DNA from 3 places in the Rhizobium sp. TBD182 genome. Region 1 is predicted to be linked to each of the others. Evidence: riboswitches for the same ligand, from Rfam matches in the RefSeq annotation. Region 1 holds a riboswitch; each other region holds the start of a gene.
The links. A riboswitch is a leader RNA that binds a small molecule or an ion and turns the genes downstream of it on or off. The one in region 1 is predicted to bind thiamine pyrophosphate.
Positions count from the first base shown of each region.

Region 1 (9,554 bases):
ATCAACCAGGCCGAAAGCCGCCGGTCGTGGCGGCTTTTTTAAACGGCATCGATATATTCTTGAAAATATAATGATTGCCCTATAGGCCTATCGATATATTCATCAGGATATCTCGAGCCGGGGGAACACACCATGAGACTCTTACGCCGCACCTTCTTCAAAACCATCGCCGCAGCAACATCCTTCTGGGTGGCGGCATCCTTTGTGGTGGTTCCCGCCCATGCCGCCGAAAAAGTCACGGTGTTTGCTGCCGCGAGCATGAAAAACGCACTTGATGCGATCAATGCCGAATGGGCGAAGGAAAGCGGCAATGAAGCGACCGTGTCCTACGCCGCAAGCTCCGCACTCGCCAAACAGATCGAGCAGGGTGCACCGGCGGATATCTTCATTTCCGCCGACCTCGCCTGGATGGATTATGTTGCCGAAAAGAAGCTGATCGACGTCGAAAGCCGCTCCAATCTTCTTGGCAACCGCATCGTTCTCGTCGCCCCGGCCGACAAGGCCAAGCCGGTCGATATCAAAAAGGACTTCGATCTCGCCGGACTGGTGGGCGATGGCCGACTGGCCATGGGCGCGGTCGATTCCGTTCCGGCGGGTAAATACGGCAAGGCTGCGCTGGAAAAGCTCGGCGTCTGGTCATCCGTGGAAAAGAAAGTCGCCGGCGCGGAAAGCGTGCGCGCAGCGTTGCTGCTCGTGTCGCGCGGCGAAGCGCCCTATGGCATCGTCTACCAGACCGATGCGGCCGCCGATCCGGGCGTGAAGATCGTCGGCACCTTCCCGGAGGACAGCCATCCGCCGATCATCTACCCCGTCGCCATTCTCTCGGAAGCAAAATCTCCGGCGGCAAAATCCTATCTGGATTTCCTGAAGTCCGCCAAGGCTACGCCCTTCTTCGAAAAGCAAGGCTTTACCGTTTTGAAATAAACTGCGTCTCGCGGTCCCATCCCGTATGGGACCTCGAGAGATGACGATTGTAGGATATGGCTTTGCATTGGTGGACACTAAGCCCTGAAGAATGGACGGCGATCAGGCTCAGCCTGTGGGTGTCCTCCATCGCCATGTTCGCCAGCCTGCCCTTCGGCATTGCGGTTGCCGTCGCGCTGGCGCGCGGGCGCTTTTGGGGCAAGTCGCTGCTCAACGGCATCGTCCACCTGCCGCTCATTCTGCCGCCCGTCGTCACCGGTTTTCTGCTGCTCGTCCTCTTCGGCCGCAGAGGCGCCATCGGCCAGTTTCTCGACAGCTGGTTCGGCATCGTCTTTTCCTTTCGCTGGACGGGGGCGGCGCTCGCATGCGCCGTCATGGCGTTTCCGCTGATGGTGCGCTCCATCCGCCTCTCCATCGAAGCGGTGGACAGCAAGCTGGAAGAGGCGGCCGGAACCCTGGGTGCAAGCCCCCTATGGGTGTTCCTCACCGTGACGCTTCCCCTGATCCTGCCCGGCATCATCGCGGGCATGATCCTCGCTTTCGCCAAGGCCATGGGCGAATTCGGCGCGACCATCACCTTCGTTTCCAATATTCCCGGCGAAACCCAGACGCTGTCCGCCGCCATCTACACTTTCACGCAGGTTCCGGGCGGCGATGCAGGCGCATTGCGGCTGACCATCGTTTCCGTCGTGATTTCCATGTCGGCCTTGCTCGTCTCGGAGTTTCTGGCCCGCATCATCGGCAAACGGGTGAGCATGGAATGACGCTTTCCGTCTCCACCCGCCACCGCCTCGGCTCCTTCGAACTCAACGCGTCATTCACCTCTGATGGCGGCGTTACAGCGCTTTTCGGACGCTCCGGCTCCGGTAAAACGTCGATGATCCGCATCATCGCAGGTCTGTTGCGGCCAGATAGTGGTCAGGTATCGCTCGATGGCGAAGTGCTGGCCGATAGCGGAAAGCGCCTGTTCCTGCCGGCGCACAGGCGCCATTTTGGTTATGTTTTTCAGGAAGCGCGGCTGTTTCCTCACCTCAGCGTTGCCCAGAACCTGAACTACGGCAAATGGTTCGCTACGGAAAAATCTGAGCGGGCGAATGAAAACCGCATTATCGATATGCTTGGCATCGGCCATCTTCTCCAGCGTCGTCCGAACAAGCTTTCCGGCGGTGAAAAACAGCGGGTCGCCATCGGCCGCGGACTCCTGTCATCGCCCAGACTACTGTTGATGGACGAACCTCTCGCCTCACTGGACGAGGAACGAAAGGCCGAGATCATCCCTTATCTGGAACGGCTGCGCGACGAGACGAAAATCCCGATCGTCTATGTCAGCCACTCCATCCAGGAAGTCGCCCGCCTTGCCGACCGCATAGTTGTTATGAAGGACGGCAAGGTGGAGGCACAGGGAAAAGCGGCCGACGTGCTGTCACGGTCGGATTTCAGCGCACATCTTGAGCGACGAGAAGCGGGCAGCATCCTTTCGGGACACATCGAAAGCTTCGATGAAAGGCACGGGCTTGCTGCCGTAAGGCTCTGCTCGTCGCTCCTGCAGGTTCCAGCAAAAGGAGGAACACCCCGCACCCCGGCACGCGTGCTGATACCGGCGCGTGACGTCATGCTTGCCACGGCAAAACCCGAAGGCCTGAGCGCCCTTAACATCCTCGAAGGCCATATTGCCGGCATCTCCGCCAGCGAAGATGGCATGGTAACCGTTCAGGTGGATTGCGGCGGCGATATTATCCAGTCGCGCATCACCGATCTGTCGCGCGAACGTCTCCAGCTGGAACCCGGGAAACCGGTACATGCGATCATAAAGTCGGCGGCTCTCGATCCGTATTAGTGATGGCGGCATCCGGATTGCGGTTGGCCTCAAGCCAGTCGATATCCTTGCGCAGGGCCTCATTCATCCGCTTTTCCATGCTGCGATACCGTTCAAGCAATTCGGCACCGAATGCGGTCAGCGCGGCCCCACCACCCTGCTTGCCGCCCCGCTGGGATTCGATCACCGGCTGCCTGAACATATGGTTCAGCGCATCCACAAGCAGCCATGCACGGCGATAGGACATGTCCATCGCTCGCCCGGCGGCCGATATCGAGCCGGTCTCGACAATCAGCTCCATCAACTCGATCTTACCGTGGCCGAGACGATCTCCGGGCGGAAAATCGATGCGGAGAACGGGCTTCAGTGGCTGATGTATATTGCTCATCGGCTAGAAACCCCGGCCATGAAGATCGTGATAGGCGTTCTGCGCACCGTGCTGCGGCAGAGCCGTCGCCTCGTAAACACCGCGCGCCACTGCGCGCGCCATAACGATGGTAGCGAGATGGCAGAGTTCCGCGAAATGAGCGCCGCCCTCAAGCGGCTTCTCACCGGTCGCAGCCGAAAACATGGTGTCGCCGTCGCTCGGCAGATGGGCGGGCAGCACGGCGCGCGCCAGCCCGTCATGCGCCATGATGGAAAGGCGGTGCACCTGCGCTTTGGTAAGGACGGCATCGGTGACCACGGCGCCGATGGTCGTCGCGGTGAGGTTGACGCCCTTGAGACGAAGCGCGGTATGATCCGGTTCGAAACGATCAGGAAAACCGCAGTCGCCGAACTCGCCCTGCTCTTCAAAAGGCGCAGACCAGAAATGGCGGCTGGTGCCAACGGTTGCCGAGCCAAGCGCATTGACGGCGACGATGGCCGCCACCTTGTAATCGCCGGAACTGACAGCGCTTGCCGAACCAAGACCGCCCTTGAAGGTGGCGGTGGTCGCCCCCGTTCCCGCGCCGACTGTTCCAAGCCCGAAGGGCTCCGCACGCGCCGCCCTGAAAGCCGCATAGCCCATCTCGCGATAGGGCGAATGCAGCCCCCACTCCTTGTTGCCACCATTCAGCAGATCCATGAGGATCGCCTGCGGCACAATGGGAATACGGGTGGAACCGACTTGCAGGCCACGCCCGATCTCGCGCAGACCGGCCTGAACACCACCCGCCGCATCCAGCCCGAAGGCCGAACCGCCTGAAAGTACGAAGGCATCCACGGTTTCCACCGTCATCGCCGGGTCGAGCAGGCCGGTATCACGACCACCGGGCGCCCCGCCAAGAACCGAACCGGAGGCGATTACGGGTTTTTCGAAAACGATTGCGGTGACGCCGGAGCCGAGTGCAAGATCGGTGACATTGCCGACCAAAATCCCATTGATATCCGTCAGAAGATTATTGCGTGCCGCCATGCCGTTCCCCTTTTCTCCCGGTATCCCGCCGCCACGGGGCACTGTCAACGCAAAAGGTGAATCAGGAAAATACCGCCGTGCCAATCACCGGTGTCGAGGGAATGGCCATATCTCTCGGCTCCAGCGGCCCCGCCACAAAAGCCTGATGCCCTGCCTCAATGGCGCGGGCGAAAGCTTCCGCCATGCCGACCGGGTCACCCGCCCCCGCGACCGCCGTGTTGAGCAGAACGGCATCGTAACCAAGCTCCATCACCGTCACCGCATGTGACGGCCGGCCGATACCGGCATCGACGATCAGTGGCACATCCGGAAAACGCGCCCGCATGGATTTCAGCGCCATCAGATTAAGCGGCCCCATGGCGCTGCCGATCGGCGCGCACCAGGGCATCAGCACCTTGCAACCGGCATCCAGGAGCTTTTCCGCCACGACAAGATCATCAGTCGTATACGGAAAGACTTCGAAACCATCGTCGCAGAGAATTTTCGCCGCTTCGACGAGCGCAAACACATCGGGCTGCAAAGTGTCGTGATGGCCGATGACCTCCAGCTTGATCCAGTTGGTGTGAAAAACCTCACGAGCCATCTTCGCCGTCAGCACCGCTTCCTTCACGGTATGGCAGCCAGCCGTATTGGGCAGAATGTAACGATCCAGCTCGCGGATCAGCTCGAAAAACTGGCCACCCTTCTTGCCGCCTGCCGTTTCCCGACGCAGCGAAATCGTCAGAATATCCGTGTTGCTGGCCCGCACTGCATCGGCAAGCACGGCGGGAGACGGATAACGCGCCGTGCCGAGCAGGAGGCGCGACGAGACCTCACGGCCATAAAGCGTCAGCATGGCCTCAACCTCCCTGCATCGGCGAGAGGATTTCGACACGGTCGAACGCCTTCAATCGATAATTGGCGCGCTCTTCCGAATGCACCAGATCGCCATTGACCGCCGTCGCCAGCCACTCGCCTTCATAGTCGAGGCTGGTGAGTAACCCGGCCAGCGTCTCGGTGGCGAGATCAAGCTCGTCGCCATTCACCAGAAGTTTCATGATCCTGTTCCTTTCCAGAGATATTTTGGCAGACGATTTCAGCCGCCTGCCGCGCCATCGCCGGCGACAGCAGGAAGCCATGCCGGTGGGCGCCGTTGATGAAGACGGTCCGGCCGTCCTGCGTAACTTTCGGCAGATTGTTGGGATAGGCGGGGCGCACGCCCGTTCCGGTCTCGATGATTTCCGCTTCGCCGAAGGCCGGATGTACGGCATAGGCGGCGTTCAGAAACTCCATCATCGAGCGCGCTGAAATGGCTCCGGCATCCTCTGTCTCGATCATCGTCGCCCCCACCATGAAGTGACCCGGCTCACGCGGCACAATGTAAAGCGGAATGCGCGGATGTAAGAGCCGGACGGCGCGCGACAGGGAAACCTCTGACGTGGCTAGATAGAGCATTTCTCCCCGCACGCCGCGAAGATTGGCAATCTCGCCCACCGCCGCAGCGCCGGTGCAATCCACCACCCGATCGAACGGCTGCTCATCCACCGGAATACCCATATGAAACCGCACGCCCAAGCCGCAAAGCCGCGTATGCAGCGATTTGAGCGCAAGGCGCGGATCGAGATGCCCCTCGCCCGGGAAATAAAGCCCGGAGCGGAACCGCCCGGCAAGGTCAGGCTCCAGAGCGGCGATTTCACCCTCATCCACCCACTGGTATCCAGTTGTTCTGGATGCGAAACGCGAAAGCTCGGCTTTGTCGCGGGCGGGCGCGACGACCAGCGTGCCGTGTCTGATGACAAGGCCGGGGGTCGCCTCATCCCACCAGTCGAGAGCCGCCTGGCCGAGCGTCAGTACCGCCTCGTCCGCACTTTCACGCTCGCACCAGGGCGCCAGCATTCCGCCCGCATAAAAGGATGCGCCGCGCGAGGCTTCAGCATTGCGCTCCGAAACCTCCACGGTTGCGCCGCGCCGCGCCAGTTCGAAGGCCGCCGTCAGACCGGCGACCCCCGTTCCCTTAACAAGGACACGCATGCTACTGGCCGTCTGCCGGGGTCGTGAGCGGCATGTAAAGCTCGCCACCTTCCTTGAAGCGCGCGGCCATGGCCTCCAGCCCTTCCTTCTGCGCCTCGGCGCGGATGTCGTGGGAAATCCGCATTGAGCAGAATTTCGGCCCGCACATGGAGCAAAAATGTGCGACCTTGTGCGCCTCCTTCGGCAGGGTCTCGTCATGGAACGAGCGCGCCGTGTCCGGATCCAGCGACAGGTTGAACTGGTCTTCCCAACGGAACTCGAACCTTGCACGCGACAGCGCATCGTCCCGCACCTGTGCCGCCGGATGCCCCTTGGCGAGATCGGCCGCGTGAGCCGCGATCTTGTAGGTGATGACACCGACCTTCACGTCGTTACGATCAGGCAGACCCAGATGTTCCTTCGGCGTGACATAGCAGAGCATCGCCGTGCCAAACCAGCCGATCATCGCTGCCCCGATGCCGGAAGTGATGTGGTCGTAACCGGGGGCGATATCGGTCGTCAGCGGCCCAAGCGTATAAAAGGGCGCCTCACCGCAGGTCTTCAGCTGCTTGTCCATGTTCTCCTTGATCTTGTGCATCGGCACATGGCCGGGGCCCTCGATCATGACCTGGCAATCCTTCGCCCATGCGATCTGTGTCAACTCACCGAGCGTCTCCAGCTCGGCAAATTGCGCGGCGTCGTTGGCGTCGGCAATCGAACCGGGCCGCAACCCGTCACCCAGCGAGAAGGAAACATCATAGGCACGGCAGATGTCGCAGATCTCGTCGAAATGCTCGTAGAGGAAGCTTTCCTTGTGATGATGCAGACACCACTTGGCCATAATCGACCCGCCGCGCGAGACGATACCGGTGACACGGTTGACGGTAAGCGGAATGTAATGCAGCCGAACACCGGCATGGATGGTGAAATAATCCACGCCTTGCTCCGCCTGTTCGATCAACGTGTCGCGGAACACTTCCCAGTTCAGGTCCTCGGCAATGCCGTTGACCTTCTCCAGCGCCTGATAAAGCGGCACCGTGCCGATCGGTACCGGCGAATTGCGGATGATCCATTCGCGGATATTGTGGATGTTGCGCCCGGTCGAAAGGTCCATGACGGTATCGGCACCCCAGCGGATCGCCCAGACCATCTTCTCCACCTCTTCGGCCATGGAGGAGGTGACGGCGGAATTGCCGATATTGGCGTTGATCTTGACCAGAAAATTACGGCCGATGATCATCGGCTCAAGCTCGAGGTGATTGATGTTGGCCGGGATGATGGCGCGACCCGATGCGACTTCCTGACGGACGAACTCTGGCGTCACATAATCGGGTATCTGCGCGCCAAAACTCTCCCCATCACGAGCCAGCTTCTCCTTCGCCGCTTCGCGCCCCAGATTTTCGCGGATGGCGATGAACTCCATTTCCGGCGTGATGATGCCTGCCCGTGCATAGGCAAGCTGCGTTACGGCTTTTCCTTCCGTGGCCCTCAGCGGCTGGTGGCGCACGGCAAATTCAGGCGTCAGCCGCTCGCCGGTGGCAAAGCCGTTATCCTCCGGTTTGACGTGCCGACCGTCGTAAGCCGCGACATCGCCGCGCGCTACAACCCAGTCGTGACGCAGGCGCGGCAGACCCTTTTCGATCAAAACGTTATGCAATGGATCGGTATAGGGGCCCGAGGAATCATAGACCGTGACCGGCGGTTCTCCCGCCGTCGGGTGGACGGCGATTTCGCGCATCGGCACGCGAATATGTGGATGCAAAATTCCGGTTTTGTGGATTTTCGTGGAGGCGGGATGCGGCCCGGTTGTGACGACAAGCGGGATATTCTTGGCAACGATATTCATCATGAGGCTCCAAAGTTTGACAGTGGAGACCCAGTTCGAGCCGGAATGATGGAAAATACCGACGCGCCGGCAGCGCAAGTTACACGCAATCCGACCTTCGGTCTTTGCACCGTCCCTACGCCAGTATGAACTGGATCAGGTTCAACGGGTCACTGCGCATAAAAGCAGAATCTCAGCCCCTTGACGGGACACCCCTGGTGAATGGACACAAGAGAAAACACCGCCCGACATTTGTCAAGGGTGCTGCTGATGGCTGGCAAAGGTGGACGAACAACAAATGCGCCGTTAGTGGTAATTAACCTAACGGTTTAGGCGAATATTATCGTTTTCAAATTAACGATAAGCACAAACCATCCTGATGTTAAATTCATGGGAGATAAGTCGGAATGAATGCGACTATTCGTGAAATACTGGCAAAATTCGGCCAGCTTCCTACCCCCGTCGATACGATTGAAAACGAAGCAGATCTTTATGCGGCAGGTCTTTCTTCCTTTGCATCGGTGCAATTGATGCTGGGTATCGAGGAAGCTTTCGATATCGAATTCCCCGACAACCTCTTGAACCGCAAGTCCTTTGCCAGCATCAAGGCCATTGAAGACACCGTTAAGCTCATTCTGGATGGTAAAGAGGCAGCCTGATGAATGTGACCGTTGCGCCGCAGGATGAAACGCTGTCCGCGCGCGCAAGCCGCGTCGCAGCAATTGCCGCCAAACACGCGGACGAGGTGGACGTCACCGGTCGCTTCCCGGAGGAAGCCATCAAGGCGCTGAGACAAGAGCGCCTTCTCGGCATTCAGGTCCCGTCCTCTCTTGGTGGCGAAGGCGCATCCATACAGCAAATCGCCGATATCTGCGCCCGGCTTGGCCAAGCCTGTTCGGCAACCGCGATGATTTTCGCCATGCACCACATCAAGGCATCGAGCCTTGTGGAACACGGCGAGACAAGCCCATGGCATGCGGGTTTCATGAGCCGCATTGCAAGCGAACAGCTTCTGCTCGCCTCGGCCACGACCGAAGGCGGAATCGGCGGCAATCTGCGCAATTCCATCTGCGCGATTGAGGTCGAAGCAGACATCTGCCGGCTGGAGAAGGACGCCACCGTCATTTCCTACGGCAGCAATGCGGATGCCATCCTCATCACCTCGCGCACCCACAAGGATGCCGCCCCGGCCGATCAGGTGATGACCGTCTTCCTGAAAGATCAGTACAAGCTCGAGAAGACCCATGTCTGGGACACACTCGGCATGCGCGGCACCTGTTCGGACGGTTTCCTGTTCCGCGGCGAGGCGCCGGCGGTGCAGATATTCCCAAAACCCTTTGCGGAAATCGCCGCTCAATCCATGCTTGCAAGCTCGCATCTTCTGTGGAGTGCCGTGTGGTATGGCATCGCGTCGGATGCGGTGCTGCGCGCGCAATCCTTCGTCAGGACGGCAGCACGCAAGTCGCCCGGTGTCACACCGCCAGGCGCTATCCACATTGCCGAAATTTCCACCAAATTGCAGGTGGTCAAATCCAACGTCATTGCGGGCGTAAAGGCTTACGAAGACACCAAGAGCGACCCGGACAAGCTGATGTCCATGGCGT
Region 1 is NZ_BDLN01000004.1:355,788-365,341, reverse strand. Features, by position in the region: gene T18_RS15850 (NAD(P)/FAD-dependent oxidoreductase) at 1-1, shown strand, start outside; gene modA (molybdate ABC transporter substrate-binding protein) at 133-924, shown strand; gene modB (molybdate ABC transporter permease subunit) at 981-1,688, shown strand; gene modC (molybdenum ABC transporter ATP-binding protein) at 1,685-2,761, shown strand; gene T18_RS15830 (winged helix-turn-helix domain-containing protein) at 2,730-3,128, opposite strand; gene T18_RS15825 (P1 family peptidase) at 3,132-4,136, opposite strand; gene T18_RS15820 (thiazole synthase) at 4,198-4,971, opposite strand; gene thiS (sulfur carrier protein ThiS) at 4,976-5,173, opposite strand; gene thiO (glycine oxidase ThiO) at 5,142-6,146, opposite strand; gene thiC (phosphomethylpyrimidine synthase ThiC) at 6,148-7,971, opposite strand; TPP riboswitch at 8,066-8,177, opposite strand; gene T18_RS15800 (acyl carrier protein) at 8,358-8,609, shown strand; gene T18_RS15795 (acyl-CoA dehydrogenase family protein) at 8,609-9,554, shown strand, end outside.

Region 2 (9,554 bases), 160 kb from region 1:
TGTAGGCAAGCGCGATGGTGACGGCACCCCAGGACACCAGAATGCGGGCGAACCATTTGCTGGCGCCGAAACGGTTGAGGAAAAGGTTGCTCGGAACCTCAAAGAGGAAATAGCCGATGAAGAACAGCGAAGCGCCAAGTCCGTAGGCATATTCGCTGAGGCTCAGCGCATCGACCATCTGCAGCTTGGCATAGCTGACATTCTGCCGGTCGATATAGGCGATGAGATAGAGAAGGCCAAGAAACGGCATCAGCCGCCAGGTGATCTTCGAGATTAGGGATTTTTCCGATACCATGTGCTTTTCCCTCCCTTCGATTGCTCGTCGAAATGCAAATGATAAGGGGACCCATCTATATGTGCGCCGCAAGATACGCAAGTTGCATTGCATCATAACCAATGCCGAAAGGGCTGCGAAACCGGCATTTTAAAGCCCTGAGTACATGATGCGGCGCACATCAAAGCCGCCGGGTCACCGTTTTACGGTCTGCGTGCATTCATATTGCCGCGAAACCGGCAATCTGCTATGAAGACCACTATGGGATCTAAATTCGGATGTCTCGCGCAGAATGTTTATGTGCTGCAGGACCACAAGCGTCTGCCGGCACGGTTTTTTGCGCGCATTTCCGGGGCGCTCAACAGCCGACTTAGGCTCGCCTGACAGCACCCGCTGTCCACCGCCTTACTGAACCCTGATTTTACCTTCCATGACAAGGCATAGAGCCATGAGCGCACCCCGCACCTTATACGACAAGATCTGGGACGACCACGTCGTCAATCGTGACCCGGACGGAACCTGTCTTCTCTATATCGACCGTCACCTGGTCCATGAGGTGACGAGCCCGCAGGCCTTTGAAGGCCTGCGCATCGCCGGCCGTCCGGTCCATTCGCCCACCCGCACGCTTGCCGTCGTCGATCATAACGTGCCAACCACGGCCGACCGGCTGGAAGGCATCAAGAACGAGGAAAGCCGTATCCAGGTGGAAGCGCTTGCGCAGAATGCCAAGGATTTCGGTGTCGAATATTATTCCGAGCGCGACAAGCGTCAGGGCATCGTCCACATCGTTGGCCCGGAACAGGGCTTCACCCTGCCGGGCATGACGATTGTTTGCGGCGACAGCCACACCTCCACCCATGGTGCTTTCGGCGCGCTGGCGCACGGCATCGGCACGTCGGAAGTGGAGCATGTGCTGGCGACCCAGACGCTGATCCAGAAAAAGGCCAAGAACATGCTGGTGCGTGTCGATGGCAAGGTTCCGGAAGGCGTCACCGCCAAGGACATCATCCTCGCCATTATCGGTGAGATTGGCACAGCGGGCGGCACCGGCCATGTGATTGAATTTGCCGGTGAGGCAATCCGCTCGCTCTCCATGGAAGGCCGCATGACGGTTTGCAACATGACCATCGAGGGCGGCGCCCGTGCAGGTCTGATCGCGCCTGATGAGACCACCTTTGACTACATTAAGGACAAGCCGCGCGCGCCAAAGGGCGAGACGTTGGAACAGGCCATCGCCTACTGGAAAACGCTGAAATCCGATGAAGGCGCCCATTACGACAAGATCGTGGTGCTGGACGCCGCCAATCTGCCGCCGATCGTATCCTGGGGCTCATCGCCTGAGGACGTGACGTCCGTCGAGGGCATCGTTCCCAATCCGGATGATATCGAGGAAGAAAACAAGCGTACTTCCAAGTGGCGTGCGCTGGATTATATGGGCTTGAAACCCGGTACGCGCATCACCGATATCGCCATCGACCGCGTTTTCATCGGCTCCTGCACCAATGGCCGTATCGAGGATTTGCGCGCAGCGGCAAAGATCGTCGACGGCCGCAAGGTCGCGCCCACCGTCTCGGCCATGATCGTGCCCGGCTCCGGTCTCGTGAAGGAACAGGCGGAAAAGGAAGGTCTGGACAAGATTTTCCTCGAAGCCGGTTTCGAATGGCGCGAACCGGGCTGCTCCATGTGCCTTGCTATGAATGACGACCGCCTGAAGCCTGGCGAACGTTGCGCCTCCACCTCGAACCGCAACTTCGAGGGCCGCCAGGGCTATAAGAGCCGCACCCACCTCGTCTCCCCCGCCATGGCAGCGGCGGCGGCCATCGCCGGTCATTTCGTCGATGTGCGCGAGTGGCGGTAATTATCGATAACGTCTGAAACGAAAAACCCCGGATCACAATCCGGGGTTTTTTGTTAGCATCTCATTCCGCAATGATCTTCACCCGCTGGCCGGGCTGAAGCGTGGCGGTGGCGCTCATCGCATTCATCATGCGGAACATGTCGAGCTTGCGGTCGGTCCCCATCATCCGTGCGGCAATCGTTGCCACGGTTTCACCGGGCTTGACCGTCACCACGCGCACGCGCAGAGGTTTTAACGATGCGATCTCCTGCGGCGTCATCTTGCGGAAACTCGTTCGCAACACGTTGGCGATGGAATCGAGCTGCGTGTTACCCTTCGGCACGGCCGTCAGGAAGCGGAATATCTGCTGACCGACACGGATGACGGTAACGTCAAAGTCCCATTTGTCCGCCGTCGCACGGGCTGTCGCAGCCTCCAGACCGTTGATCTGCGTTTCCTTCACGGTTTCCGGCATCAGGCCGGCAACCCAGCCGCTGGTAAGGTAATTGGCAAGAGTGGTCTGTTTCGGATCGGCCACGCCGTCGAAACGGATCGCCACATCGCCCGGACCCGTCGCAAGAACGGCCTCGACCTTGTTGTCGATGACGAAACCTTCCGGCACATCGAAACGGATACCGAGCGTTCCGTGCAGGAAGGTCTGGCCCCGGACATAACCCTCCTGCGGGCTGTCGCCGTAAAGCAGGCCGTCTATGCCATCCAGAAACCAGTCGCGACCCCGATCCCCGACCTGACCGTCCTGGCCGAAGGCGCGGGCATGCCGGCGTGCAAGCTCGATGCGCTGCGGCGTGTTGGGGTGGCTGGAAAGAAAGTCGAGGCTCTGGTCATTTTCGGGATCAGCCGAGGAGAAACGCGCATAGGCTGCCATGGAATCCAGAAACCGCGGCGATGCGAAGGGGTCGTAGCCGGCCTCACCCAACATGCGCACGCCAATCACGTCCGCCTGCAATTCCTGCTGGCGCGAAAAAGCCGCAAGCCGCAGCTTGCCGCGCGCAAGCGCCTGCTTGCCGGCGAGATCGCTCGACAGAACCTCGGCGACCACACGGCTTGCAATCACCTCTGCCTCTTCCCGGCGCTGGCGCTCGATGCCGTGGTTTGCGGTAACGTGGCCCATCTCATGCGAAAGCACGGCCGCCACTTCCGAGGCATCGTTGGCGAGAGCCAGAAGCCCGCGTGTCACGTAAAGATACCCACCCGGCAGCGCAAAAGCGTTGATAGCAGGCGAGTTGAGGATGGTGATGCGATAGGATTGCTGCGGATTTTCCGAAACAGCCGTCAGCGCGCCGGCGATACGGGCGACAAGCCGCTCCGTCTTGGCATCACGATATTCGCCACCATAACTCGCCACAATACGCGGATGCTCGCGCGCGCCCATCTGCGCACGGGGATCGTTCTTCTGCACCTCTTCCACGGTCTGCGGATTGTCCGAAGGCCGCAAGGTGGACTGGTAGGCCGGGCTGAAGAGAGACTGACACGATGACAGGAATACGGCAGACGCCGTCAGCACGGAACACACGGCAGCCATCCTGCCCGAACGGCGAAGGCCTGAACGGGAGAAAAGCCTCCACTGCGCAGTCATGCTATTTCTCATTCTCTATGCCTGCCCCTAACGTTCCTGATCATCCGTTAATTGCAGACCAGAATAACAGATTCGCCCCAACGAGCCATGAATGTCGAAACGGTAAAAACGATCCATCAAGTCCGGAATATTCCTGAAGAACGCAATAATTCTCGTCTTTTCTCGGGCAACGACTTAAAACTGGCAAGTGCAAATTAACGCCATTGAAGTTATCTAAAGCGATTGCCAGCGGCACGCGTCGAAAATAAGGCGATCAGCCGTTCAGAAAACTGTCGACCGCCTTCACATTTTGTGTGGCGAAGAAATCTGTGGTCGAGCCAGCATAGACAACGCGGCCACGATCAAGAAAAACCACCCGCTGCGCCAGCTTTTTTATGTCGTCTGGATGGTGCGTGACAATAATCGCCGTATTTTTTGTTTCGGCATGCAAGTCGAGAAGCAGGGAGGTCATGCCCGCCCGCAGCCCCGGATCTAGCGCCGCGAAAGGCTCGTCCAGCAGCATGACAGGTTTTTTCCGGACCAGCGCACGCGCCAGCGCCGCCCTTTGCCTTTCCCCGCCGGAAAGCGTGCCCGGCAAACGTTTGTCAAAACCCGCAAGACCAACGCGTGTGAGCGCCACGTCGATCCTCTGCCTGTCTTCCGCCCGCAGCTTCAGCCCGGGGCTGATGCCGAGCGCGACATTGGTGAAGATATCGAGATGGGCGAAAAGATTATTATCCTGGAAGATCGAGGAGACCGGTCGTTCGGAAGGATCGAGCGCCTTCATGTCCCGCCCGCCGATCAGGACGCGCCCGGAATCGGGCAATTCAAAACCGGCGATGAGATTGAGGAGCGTCGACTTGCCAGAACCGGATGCACCGACGACGGCAGTCATCTGGCCTTGCGGGAATGTACAATCGAGATCGAAATCCTGCGTTCCGAGCCGCAGCCTGACCTTGTCCAGCCCCACGGCAAATTCGTCACCCGTCATATGCTCGCCCTTGCTGATTGGGATTGCCGTGAAACGCCGCCCGCGGCAAGCAGCAGGCAGACGACGCCAAGGATGAACGCGTATCCGGCGGCATCATTGGTGCGGTAGCTGCCCATATTGCTATAGACCAGCCATGGCAAGGTGATGAAATTTTCCGATCCGAACAGGGCGACCGCCCCAAGATCACCGAGCGACAGGGCCATGGCAAAGGAAAATGCCATCAGCAGCGGCCGCCGCAGAACCGGCAGATCGGCGAACCGCAGCCGCGTCAGTCCCTGAAGCCCAAGGCTGGCGGAAAGCCGGGACGTGCGTAAAAAATGGCTGGTGAAGGCTGGCTCCAGCACCCGCATGGCAAGCGGCAACGCCATCAGCATGTTGATGAGTGCCACGAGAACGGGAGCGTAAAAACTGACATCTCCAAAGGGCCGCAGCAACAGGAACCACCCGCTTCCCAGCACGACGGGCGGCACCAGCAGTACCAGCGATGACCCCGCCCCGAGCGTGGCGGACAAAAGGCGCAAGGGCTGAGCCGCGTGCCGTTTGGAACCCACGGCCTGTCGCGCACCGATGATCGCAAAGCAGCAGAGCACGACGAGAGTTGCGGAGAACGCAGCGATTGCAAGGCTGGTCGCCGCTGCACGCAGGAAGATCGGCGCTGACAAAAGACGCGGCAGATCGGCCCCCAAACCCGAGACGGTTATGGCAACAAGCGGCAGGCCGACCAGCAGAACCGCAAAAATGATTGCCGCTCCGTCCCACAGGCGCGCGCCAACACGCTTGCCGTCGAAACGGCGAACAGGGCGGCCAAGCGAGGCAATTTCCGCCTCGGGCGATGGCAAAAAGGCAAGAAGGCCGAGCAGAACTGCTGTGATTGCAATCTGCAAAACCGAAAGCGCGATTGCCCGTTGCGGATCGAAATCAAACCGCAACACCTGATAGATTGCGACCTCAAGTGTCGTCGCCGCCGGTCCACCGCCCAGCAGAAGCACTAGCGTGAAGCTGGTGGCGCAAAGCATGAAGACAAGCCCGGCAATACCGGGAACAAGCCGCGAGACGGCCGGCCACTCGATGAAGCGGAAAACCGAAACCGGCCCCATGCCAAGACTTGCCGCCATCCGCCAATATTCGCCCGGAATCCGCTCCAGCCCGGCCAGCATCAGCCGCACCGCAAGCGGCAGATTGAAAAACACATGGGCGATGAGAATGCCGGAGAGGCCGTAAATACTGAAGGGCTGCTCCGCACCGGCAAAAACAAGGGCAATATTCAAAACACCCTGCCTGCCCCAGATCGTGATGATGCCGAAGGCACCAACGATGACCGGCAGCCCCATCGGCACAGCCATCAACCTGATAATCCAAATCCGCCCGGGAAAATCCTGTCTGCGGGAGAGCGCAAGCGCCACCGGCAGGCCGAGAACAATGGAAAGAACAGTGGACAACGTTGCCTGATAGAGCGTGAAGCGCAGGATTCGCAGCGTGTAGGCATCCACGATTCCGGCGGCGGATGTACCGGCATCGAACGACAGTAGTGCTGAGACAGCAAGCGCCATGAACAGGAAAACGGCGGCAAACGCCGCCGTTCCGCCAATGATCGACCATCTGTAGTCGCGACGCAGCATCATGCGCGGGCGTGCCTCTCGCTCAGTTCATGCTCATGGCCGCAAGCCATTCGTCGATCCAGGCCTTGCGGTTCTTGGCCACCTCTTCCGGGTCCATCAGGAAGGTCTTCTGCGGTACGACGAGTTTGGAAAATGCCTCGGGCAGGGGCGTGGACGTTGCCGCGACCGGCATCATCCAGTTGTTTTCCGGAATGGCATCCTGAAATCCTGATGTGAGCGTGAAAGCGAGGAACTGCTTCGCCAGTTCCTTGTGCGGCGCGTTTTTGAGAAGGCCGGAAACCTCGATCTGGATGTAGTGCCCCTCGGAAAAACCCGCGGCCTGATAGCGATCCGTCTTTTCCGAGACCATGTGATAGGCAGGCGACGTGGTGTAGGAGAGCACCATCGGCACCTCACCCTTGGTGAAAAGGCCATAGGATTCCGACCAGCCCGGCGTGACGGTGAGAATGCGCTTCCGGAGCTTCGCCCAGGCTTCCGGTGCCTTGTCGCCGTAAACGGACTTCACCCAGAGCAGCAGGCCAAGCCCCGGCGTGGAGGTGCGCGGGTCCTGAATGGCGATTTTCTGTGAAGGATCGCCGTCCACCAGATCCTTCAGGCTCGTCGGCGGATTTTTTATCGTCTGCGTGTCATAGACAACGGCGAAATGACCGTAGTCGTAAGGGACGAAAATGTCGTCCTTGTAACCGCCCGGCACCTTGGCCGCCGATGCATCGATACCGCTGATATCGAAGAGGCCGGTCTGTTTCGCTTCCGCGACCAGATTGGTGTCGAGACCAACAACGACATCCGCCTTCGAACCCGCCCCTTCAAGCTTCAGGCGGTTGAGCAGCGCCACGCCATCCGCCACACCGACGAAATTGACCGTGCAATTGCACACTTTCTCGAAGGCCTCTTTCACCTTGGGGCCGGGACCCCATTCGGAAACGAAGCTTTCATAGGTGTAGACGGTCAGTTCCTGTCTGTCCTGAGCAGTGGCAATACCGGGCAGAAACAACGAAACGGCAACGAGGGAATTCAGGAAAAGACGACGGCGCACGGGTATCTCCTCAAAAAACGAAAAGGGAAATAGCCGCTTGCCTTAAGCCGTCTAATCCCTCCGCCGGTATGAACCGGATCAGGTTCTTCGGGTTGGCAAGCCTCTCAGCCTTTTGCACGCAAGCACAAAAGACACCCCGTTAGATCAAGATGATGATGTAGTCCCGCTGTCTCTGATTGGCAAGATGGCTGCCGTCAGGCCTGCTGCACCATGTGCACCAGTTCCCAGACATGGCCGTCGGGATCCTGAAAACTACCGGCATACATGAAACCGTGATCCTGAACCGGTTTCCAGCTGCTGCCGCCCGAGGCGAGCGCCGTTTCGATCATCCGGTCGATTTCCTCACGGCTTCCCGCTGTGAGACAGGTCAGGACCTCGGTGCTGCGTGTGGCGTCGGCGATATCGCCATTGATGAAATCACGAAAACGCTCCTCCTGAAGAAGCATCACGAAGATGTTCTCCTCAACGATCATGCAGAGCGTGCGGTCATCCGAATATTCCGGATTGAATGTGAAACCGAGAGCCGTGAAGAAGCTTCTCGATGTCTCGATATTCTTGACCGGCAGATTGACGAAGATCATGCGCATTTTCTGAACTCCTCCGAACCCGCACAGGAAACGGCAATTCCGCCTCCCTGTCAAAGGTGGATGAGACCTCAGTCAAGAAATCGCGACCAAGTCACCCTTCAATTTCCTCGCGCAGCATCTCCAGCTCCAGCCATTCCTCTTCCATGGCTTCGAGCTTTTCGCGCAGCTTCGTCATTTCCTGCGCCAGCGTATTGAAGGTAGCCGGGTCCTTGGTGAACAGATTGGGATCGGCCATGCGCTGCTCACGCTTGGCGATTTCGCCCTGCGCCTTCTCCATTTCCTTTGGAAGGTTTTCGAGCGCAAATTTTTGCTTGAAGGAAAGCTTGCCCTTGGCCTTTGAAGGGTCCTGCGACGCGGAGGCGGAAGGGGCGGTCTTTGCCTTTTCCTGCTTCTCCGCCTTGCGCTTTTCTTCCGCAGCACCCTTGCGTTGCGCCATCATGTCCGAATAGCCGCCGGCATATTCGATCCAGCGTCCATCCGGCTGGTCCGGATTGGCGGGCGCGATTGTGGAGGTGACGGTACGGTCGAGGAAGTCGCGGTCGTGGCTGACGAGAATGACCGTGCCGGAAAAGCCCGCAACGATTTCCTGCAACAGATCGAGCGTTTCGATATCGAGATCGTTGGTCGGCTCGTCAAGGATCAGCAGGTTGGTAGGCCGCGCCAGAATGCGCGCAAGAATAAGACGGGCGCGCTCACCACCGGAGAGGTTGCGGATGGGCGTGCGGGCCTGTTCCGGCTGGAACAGGAAGTCCTTCATGTAACCCGTCACATGTTTCAACTCGCCATTGACCAGCAAATTGTCGCCGCGACCGTCGGTGAGGTAATGAGCGAGCGTATCGTTTGGATTGAGATCCTCACGCTTCTGATCAAGCGTCGCGATTTCCAGATTGGTGCCGAGCTTTACCGTGCCACTATCGGGCTGAAGCTGGCCGGTCAGCATCTTCAAAAGCGTTGTCTTGCCGGCACCGTTCGGCCCGACGAGACCGATGCAATCACCGCGATGCACCCGCAGCGAAAACGGCGCGATGATCACGCGCTCGCCGTAAGACTTGGTGATTGCGTCTGCCTCGATGACCAGTTTGCCGGATTCCCGCACCTCCGCAGCCGTCGCCTGCACGCTGCCCTGCGGTCCCTTGTGGCCGCGATAGTCCGCACGCATTGCCTGAAGCTCGCCCACGCGGCGCATGTTGCGCTTTCGTCTCGCGGTCACGCCGTAACGCATCCAGTGTTCTTCACGCTCGATGGCCTTGCCGAGCTTGTGCTGCTCCAGCTCTTCCTCTTCCAGCACCTTGTCGCGCCATTCCTCGAAATGCGCAAAACCGCGATTGAGACGGCGGGACTGGCCGCGATCCAGCCACACGGTCGAGGTCGAAACCTTCTCCAGAAAACGCCTGTCGTGCGAGATCAGCACCAGCGCGCTACGCGTCTGCTGCAACTCGCCTTCAAGCCATTCGATGGTGGGCAAGTCCAGATGGTTGGTCGGCTCGTCCAGCATGAGAATATCGGGTTCAGGCGCCATGACGCGGGCAAGGGCCGCACGCCGCGCTTCGCCGCCGGACAGGGTATCCGGATGTTCCTGTCCCGTCAGGCCCAGATGCTCGAGAATATAGGTAACGCGATAGGGATCGTCGCCA
Region 2 is NZ_BDLN01000004.1:195,830-205,383, reverse strand. Features, by position in the region: partial or broken gene T18_RS15110 (MFS transporter) at 1-295, opposite strand, end outside; gene leuC (3-isopropylmalate dehydratase large subunit) at 723-2,132, shown strand; gene T18_RS15095 (M48 family metalloprotease) at 2,194-3,654, opposite strand; gene T18_RS15085 (thiamine ABC transporter ATP-binding protein) at 3,962-4,678, opposite strand; gene thiP (thiamine/thiamine pyrophosphate ABC transporter permease ThiP) at 4,675-6,300, opposite strand; gene thiB (thiamine ABC transporter substrate binding subunit) at 6,320-7,333, opposite strand; TPP riboswitch at 7,372-7,482, opposite strand; gene T18_RS15070 (VOC family protein) at 7,528-7,920, opposite strand; gene T18_RS15065 (ABC-F family ATP-binding cassette domain-containing protein) at 8,012-9,554, opposite strand, start outside.
Region 2: another riboswitch for thiamine pyrophosphate. It lies ahead of thiB (thiamine ABC transporter substrate binding subunit); the one in region 1 lies ahead of thiC (phosphomethylpyrimidine synthase ThiC).

Region 3 (9,554 bases), on a different contig from region 1:
CGGCCTGTGGTGCGAGGACTGGGTGGGGCTTCGCCAGACATCATTCGGCGCCCGGCTCTTCTGGGACTGGCAGGCCAATGAGGCGCGTTATCCGCATTTGCGTCAGAAGATCGCGGAGCTTGCCGATCAGGGCATTCGTTTTCTGGGATACGTGAACCCCTATCTCTGCGTCGACGGCCCGCTTTTTCCGGAGGCGGAGGCGGCCGGTTATTTCGCCACCGGCGCGGACGGCAAGACGGCGCTCGTGGATTTCGGCGAGTTCGATTGTGGCGTGGTCGATTTCACCAATCCGGCCGCAGCCGAGTGGTTTGCCGAAGAGATCATCGGCAAGAATATGCTGGATTTCGGCCTTTCCGGCTGGATGGCCGATTTCGGCGAATATCTGCCGATCGACATCACGCTATCGAACGGCATCGACGCCAAGCTGATGCACAATGCCTGGCCGACGCTCTGGGCAGAGGTCAACGCCAAGGCTGTTGAAAGCCGTGGCAAAACCGGCGAAGCGCTGTTCTTCATGCGGGCGGGCTTTACCGGTGTGCAAGCCCACTGCCCGCTGCTGTGGGGCGGCGACCAGTCCGTCGATTTTTCCCGCCATGACGGTCTCGTCACCGTCATATGCGGTGCGCTGTCCTCCGGTCTTCTCGGCAATGCCTATCACCATTCCGATATTGGCGGTTATACCAGCCTGTTCGGCAATGTCAGAACCCCGGAACTCATCATGCGCTGGACGGAGATGGCAGCCTTTACTCCTGTCATGCGAACCCATGAGGGCAATCGCCCGCGCGACAATCTCCAGATCGATCAGGACGAGACCGTTCTTGGCCATTTTGCCCGCATGACGGCAATCTATGTCGCACTCGCCCCCTATCTGAAATCGCTTTCCACTGAAGCGGCCGAAAACGGCCTGCCGGTACAGCGCCCGCTTTTCCTGCATCATGAGAACGACCGGCAGACCTATGCCATTCAGGACAGCTATCTCTATGGGGCCGACATGCTGGTCGCACCAGTGTGGAAGGCGGGGGAGACGCAGCGCACGCTTTACCTTCCGGGCGATGGGGAATGGATGCATCTTTGGAATGGCGCGCGGTATTTTGGCGGGCACGAGATCACCGTGGAGGCTCCGATAGGCCAGCCGGCTGTGTTCTACCGCGCTGAAACGCCCTTTACTGCGTTATTTGAACAGCTTCGCAATATCGCTTGAAGCATCACCTTCCGGCCATTTCCAAAAAACGCCGCAAATATTGCGGCGTTCAACCGATGCTCTAACAGGCCTCGCTAAACGGCCATCAGCCCGTCAGGCGTGGTGATGTAATGGCTTTCTTGAACAGCACCGTCATCGCGTCACTGATGCCCTGGGAGGGGCTGACTTCGAAATACAGGCCCGGGGAAGCGCAGCTCTGCATGCGTGAGCCGATTTCCGCCTGAAAGGGCTTGATCCAGCTATTATACCAGTCATTCGTCGGCAGCGGCAGATAGGTGGTATAAAGCACCGCGATACGAAAACCCTTTTCCTTCAGTTTCGTACAGTCTTTGATGTCGATCGGCTCCTGACAGCGGCCTCCCGTCAGTTTTTTCGTACAGGAGGACGGCTTGTAACTGTCGCCCACCCCGTCTGAAACAAAGAAAATAACCTTATCCGGGTTCGCCGAGCTTGCGCCCGTGCCCGAACTGCCGACCTTATCTCCAATCTGGATCAGTGCCCGGTCGAAATCTGTTTGCTGGTCGTTGTTGTATCCCTGATAGGGGATTGACATAAGGTTGATTTCACCAGCTTTTTTCTTTGCTGCGTCCAGATCCGATGTCAGCGAAACGACCTCAAGCAGCTTGGTATCTTCCGCCCGTTCCCCGAAGGTATAGACGGCCATGCGATATTGATTGCTGCTTTTGCGCGTGGACTTTGCCGTGTCCATCAGGCTGGCGGTTGCCTTGGCAACCACGTCGATACGCGTCGTAACCCCGAGTTTCTTGGCCTTGAAGTAATAGCTGTTCGGGTCTGCCACGCCGTCCTTCACGATGTGGCAGGCAAAAGCGCATTTATCGCCAGTGTTCGCAACCAGGGTGGCAACATCCGTGGGTGTCGCGCCCACTCCCATGGAGGGCGTATTATCAAGCAGAAGATAGAAATCGCTGAAGGTTTCCGTTTCGTATTTGGCCGTGGCCGTGCCGGCAACCGAAACGAAATCCTTCCCCAGAAGCCCTGAGAGGGTCGTGCTGACCGACGCCTTGAAGCTGACGGACGACTCGACCACATTGCCGTGCTTGATCACCGAGACATCGACAGAGGTAATGGTGTAGTCCGCGTCGCCGCGCTGATTGCCATCGAAGAATGCCCGGGCTTCTTCATTGCCGACGGGAATGACACCGTCCCCCGACATCTTCTTTGCCGCCTGAACACTTGCGGACATATCGGCGACTGCCGCCAGAGCCGCGGAATCCGCCGCCTGCTGCAGATCGGCTTTGACCGACATGCCGCGCGTAATATCGAGCGCCACACCGGCAGCCCCGCACAGAGGCACCATGAGCAGCGCGGTCAGAATGCCAAAATTTCCAGATTTCTCTCGCCAGAAGTTTTTCAAGTTCGCCCCCAACCAATCTGGGAGCTGAAGCTAATACAGCGGAATTGAAAAGCGGTTTCAATAAATAACTAATTTTTGATAAACTTAATATAATCGACAACTAATATGTTCGCGGCAAATTCGCCAATATTCTCGTTAACTTTCAACGTTGACATTACTTCAAAACCCTCCTAGCAAAACAGTCTCTTCCGAGGGGAGCACCTGACGGTGCTGAGATGGCGATGAGCCGGACCCTTGAACCTGATCCGGGTCATGCCGGCGTAGGAACGGAAACTGTAGCGCGTTTGCGGTACTGCCCTTTCTCTTCTCCGCTTTGCCCGGATCTCCGTGATCGCCACAGCTGGAGACCGAACGATGATGATGAAACATCCTTCCCTTCGTATACGGTACGGCTGCGTCTGAGCCCCGGCCGATGCGTGCCTCCCATGCGCTGAAGGGCGTCGTTCTTATTCTGATTGTCTGGCAGCTGGGCATCTGGCTGCTTGCACCGCCCCGCTACATCCTGCCCTCGCCGGCCGATGTTGCCGCAGCACTCCTGCGCCAGCCAGCCTTCCTGTTCGGACAGGCCATGGTGACATCAGGTGAAATGGCTGTCGGGCTTGCGGCTGGCATTGCCGCCGGCATTCTCGTTGCCTTTACGATTGCCGCCGTCCCGCGTTTTGGCCGCCTCGTCTGGCCCATGGTTCTCGTGTTGCAGGCATTTCCGGTCTTCGTGCTGGCCCCCATTCTCGTACTCTGGTTCGGTTTCGGCATGGCCTCGAAAGTTGTCATGACGGCGATCATCATCTTTTTCCCCGTCGCTTCAGCCTTCACCGACGGCCTCAATCGCACGGATCGGACAATCCTCGATGCCGCCTCGCTGACAGAGGCGAGCCACTGGCAAATCCTCACCCGGCTGCGTGTGCCGCTGGCGCTTCCCTCACTCATTTCCGGGCTGAGGGTCGCAGCTCCGCTCGCCCCGCTCGGCGCGGTCATTGGCGAATGGGTGGGCGCCTCCGCCGGGCTCGGTTTTGTCATGATCCAGTCCAATGCCCGCATGCAGACCGACACAATGTTCGCCGCCATGACCATTCTCGCCCTCATGGCGGTGCTGCTGCGGCTTGTCGTCGACCGGGCAACGGCCAACCTCGCCCCCTGGGCCAAAGAAACAGACCATCTCATTCCTTTCAAACATTTGCGGAGACTTTCGGCACCATGAAACGAACTCTTCTTTCCCTCGTCGTCGCGGCAGCAAGCGTGCTTTCGCCTGTGCAATCGCAGGCGGCCGACAAGCTTACCGTGTTGCTGGAATGGTTCGTGAACCCGGACCATGCCCCGATGGTGATTGCCAAGGAACGCGGCCTTTTCGCCGATGCAGGGCTGGAGGTCGAGTTGATCCCGCCCGCAGACCCATCCGCCGTACCGCGTCTGGTCTCGGCAAAGCAGGCCGATATCGGTGTACACTACCAGCCGAACCTCTATCTCGACCACGATGCAGGGCTGCCGCTCGTCCGTTTCGGCACGCTGGTCGAAACGCCGCTGAACACCGTCACCGTTCTGGCCGACGGGCCGATCAAGAGCCTGAAGGACCTGAAAGGCAAGAAGGTCGGCTTCTCGGTTTCCGGTTTCGAGGATGCGATGCTGAAGCGCATGCTGGAGAAGGAGGGACTGACAAAGGACGATGTTGAACTGGTCAACGTCAATTTCTCACTCTCGCCATCCCTGATCGCCGGCAAGGTCGATGCCACGCTTGGCGGCTTCCGTAATTTCGAACTGACGCAGATGAAGCTTGAAGGCCACGAAGGCCGCTCGTTCTTCCCCGAGGAACATGGCGTGCCCGCCTATGACGAGCTCATCTTCGTCACCCATCGTGATCTCGTGAAAGATAGCCGCCTGCCGCGTTTTCTCTCGGCCGTTGAGCAGGCTGCTATTTTCATCACCAACCACCCGCAAGAATCCTGGCAGCTTTTCATCAAGGCCTATCCGAACCTTGACGACGGGCTGAACAAGCAGGCGTTTTTCGATACGCTGCCGCGTTTCGCCAAACGTCCAGCCGCACTCGATCGCACCCGCTACACACGCTTCGGCACCTTCATGCAGGACATGCAACTGATCAAGCGGGCGCCGGCGGCGGAAGACATTGCCGTGGAGTTGCAATAACCATGGCAAACAGTTTTCCGACTGCGGCGAAGGCCGCAGAGATCCTCGAAAGGGTAAGGCAGACGCGCCCGCGCGTGCATTGCCTGATGAACACCGTGGTACAGAAATTCACCGCGGACGGCATTACCGTTGTCGGCGGCATACCCTCGATGACAACCTCACTCGAAGAAATCGGTGCTTTCGTCACGAAAGCCGATGCGGTAACGATCAATCTCGGCACGCTCGACGCCGACCGGCGAAAAGTCATTCGATTTGCCGTCGAGATCGCCCGCGCGGCTGGCAAGCCGTGGATTCTGGACCCCGTGCATTGCGACTATTCGCCATCGCGACTGGCGTTCGCGCGTGACCTGATCTCGCTTGGACCCACCATCGTGCGCGGCAACAGCGCTGAGATGAGCCTGATCGGTGCTGTTCCGAACGCCATCAGGATAGAGACCGGACCTGTCGATAACCTGCGCGACGCCACAAGGAGTGTCAGAATCGTCAACGGTCACCCGTGGATGGCGAAGGTGACAGGCACGGGTTGCCTATCGGGTGGGGTCATCGCCGCCTTCATGGCGGTGGAAAAAGACGCACTGACGGCCGCCGCCGCCGCCCTCGCCATCACGGGTGTCGCAGCCGAACTGGCAGCGAAAAACGCCAAAGGCCCCGGCACATTCGAGCCGGCATTTCTCGATGTGCTTTCAGAAATTTCCGGCGAAGACATAATAAACGATGCGAGGATTGAGCATGAACAAGGTTGATTACCGTCTCAACGCGTTGGTCGATGCGAGCCTCGGCGATGTTGCGCCCTTGGGCGAGCTTGCTCTGGCGGCCGCACTCAACGGCGCGACCATTCTCCAATATCGCGACAAACACGCCTCCACGCGGGAGATGATCGAAAACGCCAGCGCAATTCGCGAAGCCATTGCCGGCACGGGCGTGCCGCTGGTCATCAACGACCGGGTGGATGTGGCGCTCGCCTCTGGCGCGGACGGGGTGCATCTCGGCGCCGATGATATGGATGCCAAAACCGCCAGACGCATCCTTGGAGATAAGGCGATCATCGGCCTCACCGTCAAGAACCGCGCCGATGCCGAGCGGGCGGCCTCCATGCCCGCCGATTACGCCTGCATTGGTGGCGTGTTCGAAACCGTTTCCAAGGTCAATCCAGACAAGCCTGTCGGCCTCGACGGCTTTACGACGCTCCGCACTCTGCTCCGCGAATTGCGGCCGGGCATGCCGGTGGGCGCCATCGCCGGTATCGATCTTGCCCGCGTGCCGAACGTCATCGCCGCCGGTGCGGATGGTGTCGCCGTCATTTCTGCAATCTTCCGCGCAAACGATATTGCCAGCACAACCAGGGACTTCCGCGCGGCAGTCGATGCAGCGCTGAAAGCGAGACAGCCATGACAGCAATCGCATTGACCATCGCCGGCTCAGACAGCGGCGGCGGCGCGGGCATTCAGGCCGACATCAAGACTTTTTCGGCACTCGGCGCCTATGCCGCCAGCGTCATCACCGCCATCACCGCCCAGAACACCAAAGGTGTGACGGCAGTGGAGGATATTTCCGTCGCCACCATCGTCGCGCAGATGGACGCTGTTTTTTCCGATCTTGCCGTCAATGCGGTGAAGATCGGCATGGTATCGCGGATCGAAACCATCGCGGCCATAGCTGCAAGGCTTCGGCAGCAGCCCCAGCCGGTGGTGCTCGACCCCGTGATGGTTGCGACCTCCGGCGACCGTCTGTTGCATGCGGATGCGATCGAGACATTACGGCGCGACCTGCTGCCGCTCGCCACCATCGTCACGCCGAACCTGCCTGAAGCAGCGCTTCTCACCGGCTTGCCTATTGCAGACACCGAGGCGGAGATCACCCGTCAGGCCGAGATGATCCTAAAGGTGGGCGCGAAAGCCGTGCTCATCAAGGGCGGCCATGGCGACGGGCCGCAGAGTACGGATTATCTGTTTGCAGACGGCACCGTGCAGGCGCTTTCCGCTACGCGAGTTGACACGAAAAACGACCATGGGACCGGCTGCACGCTGGCGGCGGCGATTACGGCTCATTTGGCCAAGAGTTGTGAATTGCGTGAGGCGGTTGGTCTTGCGAAGGACTATCTGAATGGGGCGCTTAACGCTGGTCGGGGGCTTGCCGTCGGGAACGGTCGGGGACCGGTGCATCATTTTTATCGGTGGTGGGAGTGAAGGTTAGAGTGGAGCGTAGGGCTTACCCCCCTCTGTCCTGCCGGACATTTCCCCCTCAAGGGGGGAGATCGACAAGTGGCCTGCCCCGGGCGTTTTAGTTGGCGGACGAGATCGCGATACCGACGTTAATGGGGACCGAGGCGAAAACCTCACCCGATCTCCCCCCTTGAGGGGAAGATGTCCGGCAGGACAGAGGGGGGTGAGCCCCACGCTCTGCGCATCCGCCTTCACCGCGCCTTCGGCGTCGCCAGCACATTCCTGATCGCAAAACTCGAATGAATCCGCGAAACACCCGGCAGCTTCGACAGAATCTCCTTATGGATGCGCTCGAAATCGCCCGCACTTTCCGCCTCACATCGCAGGAAATAATCCGACCCGCCCGTCATCAGGTAACATTCGCGGATTTCTGGATAACGCCGCACCGCGTTCTCAAACCTGTTGAGAAAATCCTCCGTCTGGCGGTCGAGCGTGATCTGCACGATGACCGAGATCACCTCGCCGCCGGCAAGGCCGCTGGTCAGCGCCGTATAGCCCCGGATGATACCCTCCCGTTCCAGAATATCGACCCGGCGAAGGCAGGCAGAGGCCGAAAGGCCGACTTCCGCAGCAAGTTTCGCATTGCTGATGCGGGCATTGAGCCGGAGCAGGCGAATGATGTGGCGGTCGGTCGCGTCGAGTGACGACATAGAAAATTCCAATATGACAATGAAAGTTGCGTATATTGCATTTTTATCGCATCTTATTCGAACAATAGCCAAGAAATTCGACAATCGTTGCAATACTCTCATGTGATAAAAATGAGGGTGAACGACCATGGACATGCAGATCAGCCGCCAGCAGGCAGCGGGTGGTGCAAGCGGCCATCTGACCATCGATCTTGGCGCATTGCGCGATAATTATCTCGCGCTTGCGGCAATGGCACCCACATCGCAGACGGCAGCGGTCGTCAAGGCTGACGCATACGGCCTCGGCGCGGATATCGTCTCGCAGGTGCTGTTTGAAGCGGGCTGCCGGAATTTCTTCGTCGCCCATATCGATGAAGCGCTGGCGCTCCGGCTGCGTCTTTCAGCGGAAGCGCGGATTTTCGTCCTCAACGGGCTTCAGCCCGGTAACGAAACCTCCTGCGCAGCCATGGCCGTCACACCGGTTCTGAATTCGCTCGAGCAGATCGCCCAATGGGCGACCCACGCCAAAAATCTTGGCAAGACATTACCCGCCGCAGTGCAGATCGATACCGGCATGTGCCGTCTCGGCCTCTCTCCCGAGGAGCTTGAAGTCCTCGCCTCCCGGCCGCAACTGCTTGATGGTATCGACATCGCCTTCGTGATGAGCCACCTCGCCTGCGCCGACGAGCCGGATCACCTCTCCAATGCCGCCCAACTCTCTGTGATGCGAAAAGCCGCTGCAGCTTTTCCTGATGTATCCGTCTGTTTTTCCAATTCCGGCGGCATCTTTCTGGGCAACGACTATCACAACTCCCTGCTACGCCCCGGCATTGCGCTTTATGGCGGCGCGCCCTCCGTTACCCGTCCCAACCCGATGAAACCGGTCGTCCGGCTTAATGTCGCCGTTATTCAGACCCGCGAAGTTCCCGCCGGATCGCTGGTCGGTTATGGTGGCTCTTTCGAAGCGGCCGGGCCGACGCGGCTTGCGACGATCGCGGCTGGTTATGCCGATGGCCTGCCGCGATCGCTCAGCAATCGCGGTGCGGCATGGTACAATGGCGTTCGCCTGCCCATTGCTGGTCGAGTTTCAATGGACAGCATCATTCTCGACATATCCGCCCTGCCCTTGGGAACATTGACGCAAGGCAGCTTCGTGCAGATGATCGGGCCTGACCAGACGCTGGAAGACATTGCCGAGGATGCGGGCACGATCGCCTATGAAATCCTGACCGGCCTCGGACGCCGTTACCGCCGCAATTATATTCAGCCGGGCGAAACCCCGGCCGTCGCTTCAACATCTGTCAGCCATAAGTGAGACGATCATGAACGTCACTATCCTCGGAGCCGGCGTCGTCGGCGTGACCTCCGCCTGGTATCTGGCCAAAGCCGGACACAAGGTGACGGTGATCGACCGCCAGCCGGCGGCAGCACTTGAAACCAGCTTTGCCAATGCCGGCGAGGTTTCCCCCGGCTATTCCTCGCCATGGGCCGCGCCCGGCATTCCGATGAAGGCCATGAAATGGCTGTTCATGAAACATGCCCCGCTCATCATCCGCCCGACCGCCGATCCGGCGGCGTGGCGCTGGATGAGCCAGATGCTGCGCAATTGCACATCGGCGCGTTATGCCATCAACAAGAGCCGCATGGTGCGCATTGCCGAATATAGCCGCGATTGCCTAATGGCGCTGCGCGACGAAACCGGGATAGAATACGACCAGCGCATGCAGGGCACACTGGAGGTTTTCCGCACCCAGAAGCAGTTCGACGCCATCGGCAAGGATGTGGACGTGCTGACGGCAGGTGGCGTGCCTTTCGAAATTCTCGACCGCGACGGCTGCGCCGCCATCGAGCCCGGCCTTTCTCCTTCCAGGGAAAAGATCGTCGGCGGACTGCGCCTGCCCGGTGATGAAACCGGCGACTGCTTCATGTTCACCACCGAACTTGCGCGCATGGCTGAAGAGGCGGGAGTCACCTTCATCTACGATACC
Region 3 is NZ_BDLN01000002.1:130,190-139,743, forward strand. Features, by position in the region: gene T18_RS09395 (alpha-glucosidase) at 1-1,201, shown strand, start outside; gene T18_RS09400 (TadE/TadG family type IV pilus assembly protein) at 1,287-2,576, opposite strand; TPP riboswitch at 2,758-2,860, shown strand; gene T18_RS09405 (ABC transporter permease) at 2,989-3,774, shown strand; gene T18_RS09410 (ABC transporter substrate-binding protein) at 3,771-4,715, shown strand; gene T18_RS09415 (hydroxyethylthiazole kinase) at 4,718-5,458, shown strand; gene thiE (thiamine phosphate synthase) at 5,445-6,107, shown strand; gene thiD (bifunctional hydroxymethylpyrimidine kinase/phosphomethylpyrimidine kinase) at 6,104-6,901, shown strand; gene T18_RS09435 (Lrp/AsnC family transcriptional regulator) at 7,129-7,587, opposite strand; gene alr (alanine racemase) at 7,715-8,881, shown strand; gene T18_RS09445 (D-amino acid dehydrogenase) at 8,889-9,554, shown strand, end outside.
Region 3: another riboswitch for thiamine pyrophosphate. It lies ahead of T18_RS09405 (ABC transporter permease); the one in region 1 lies ahead of thiC (phosphomethylpyrimidine synthase ThiC).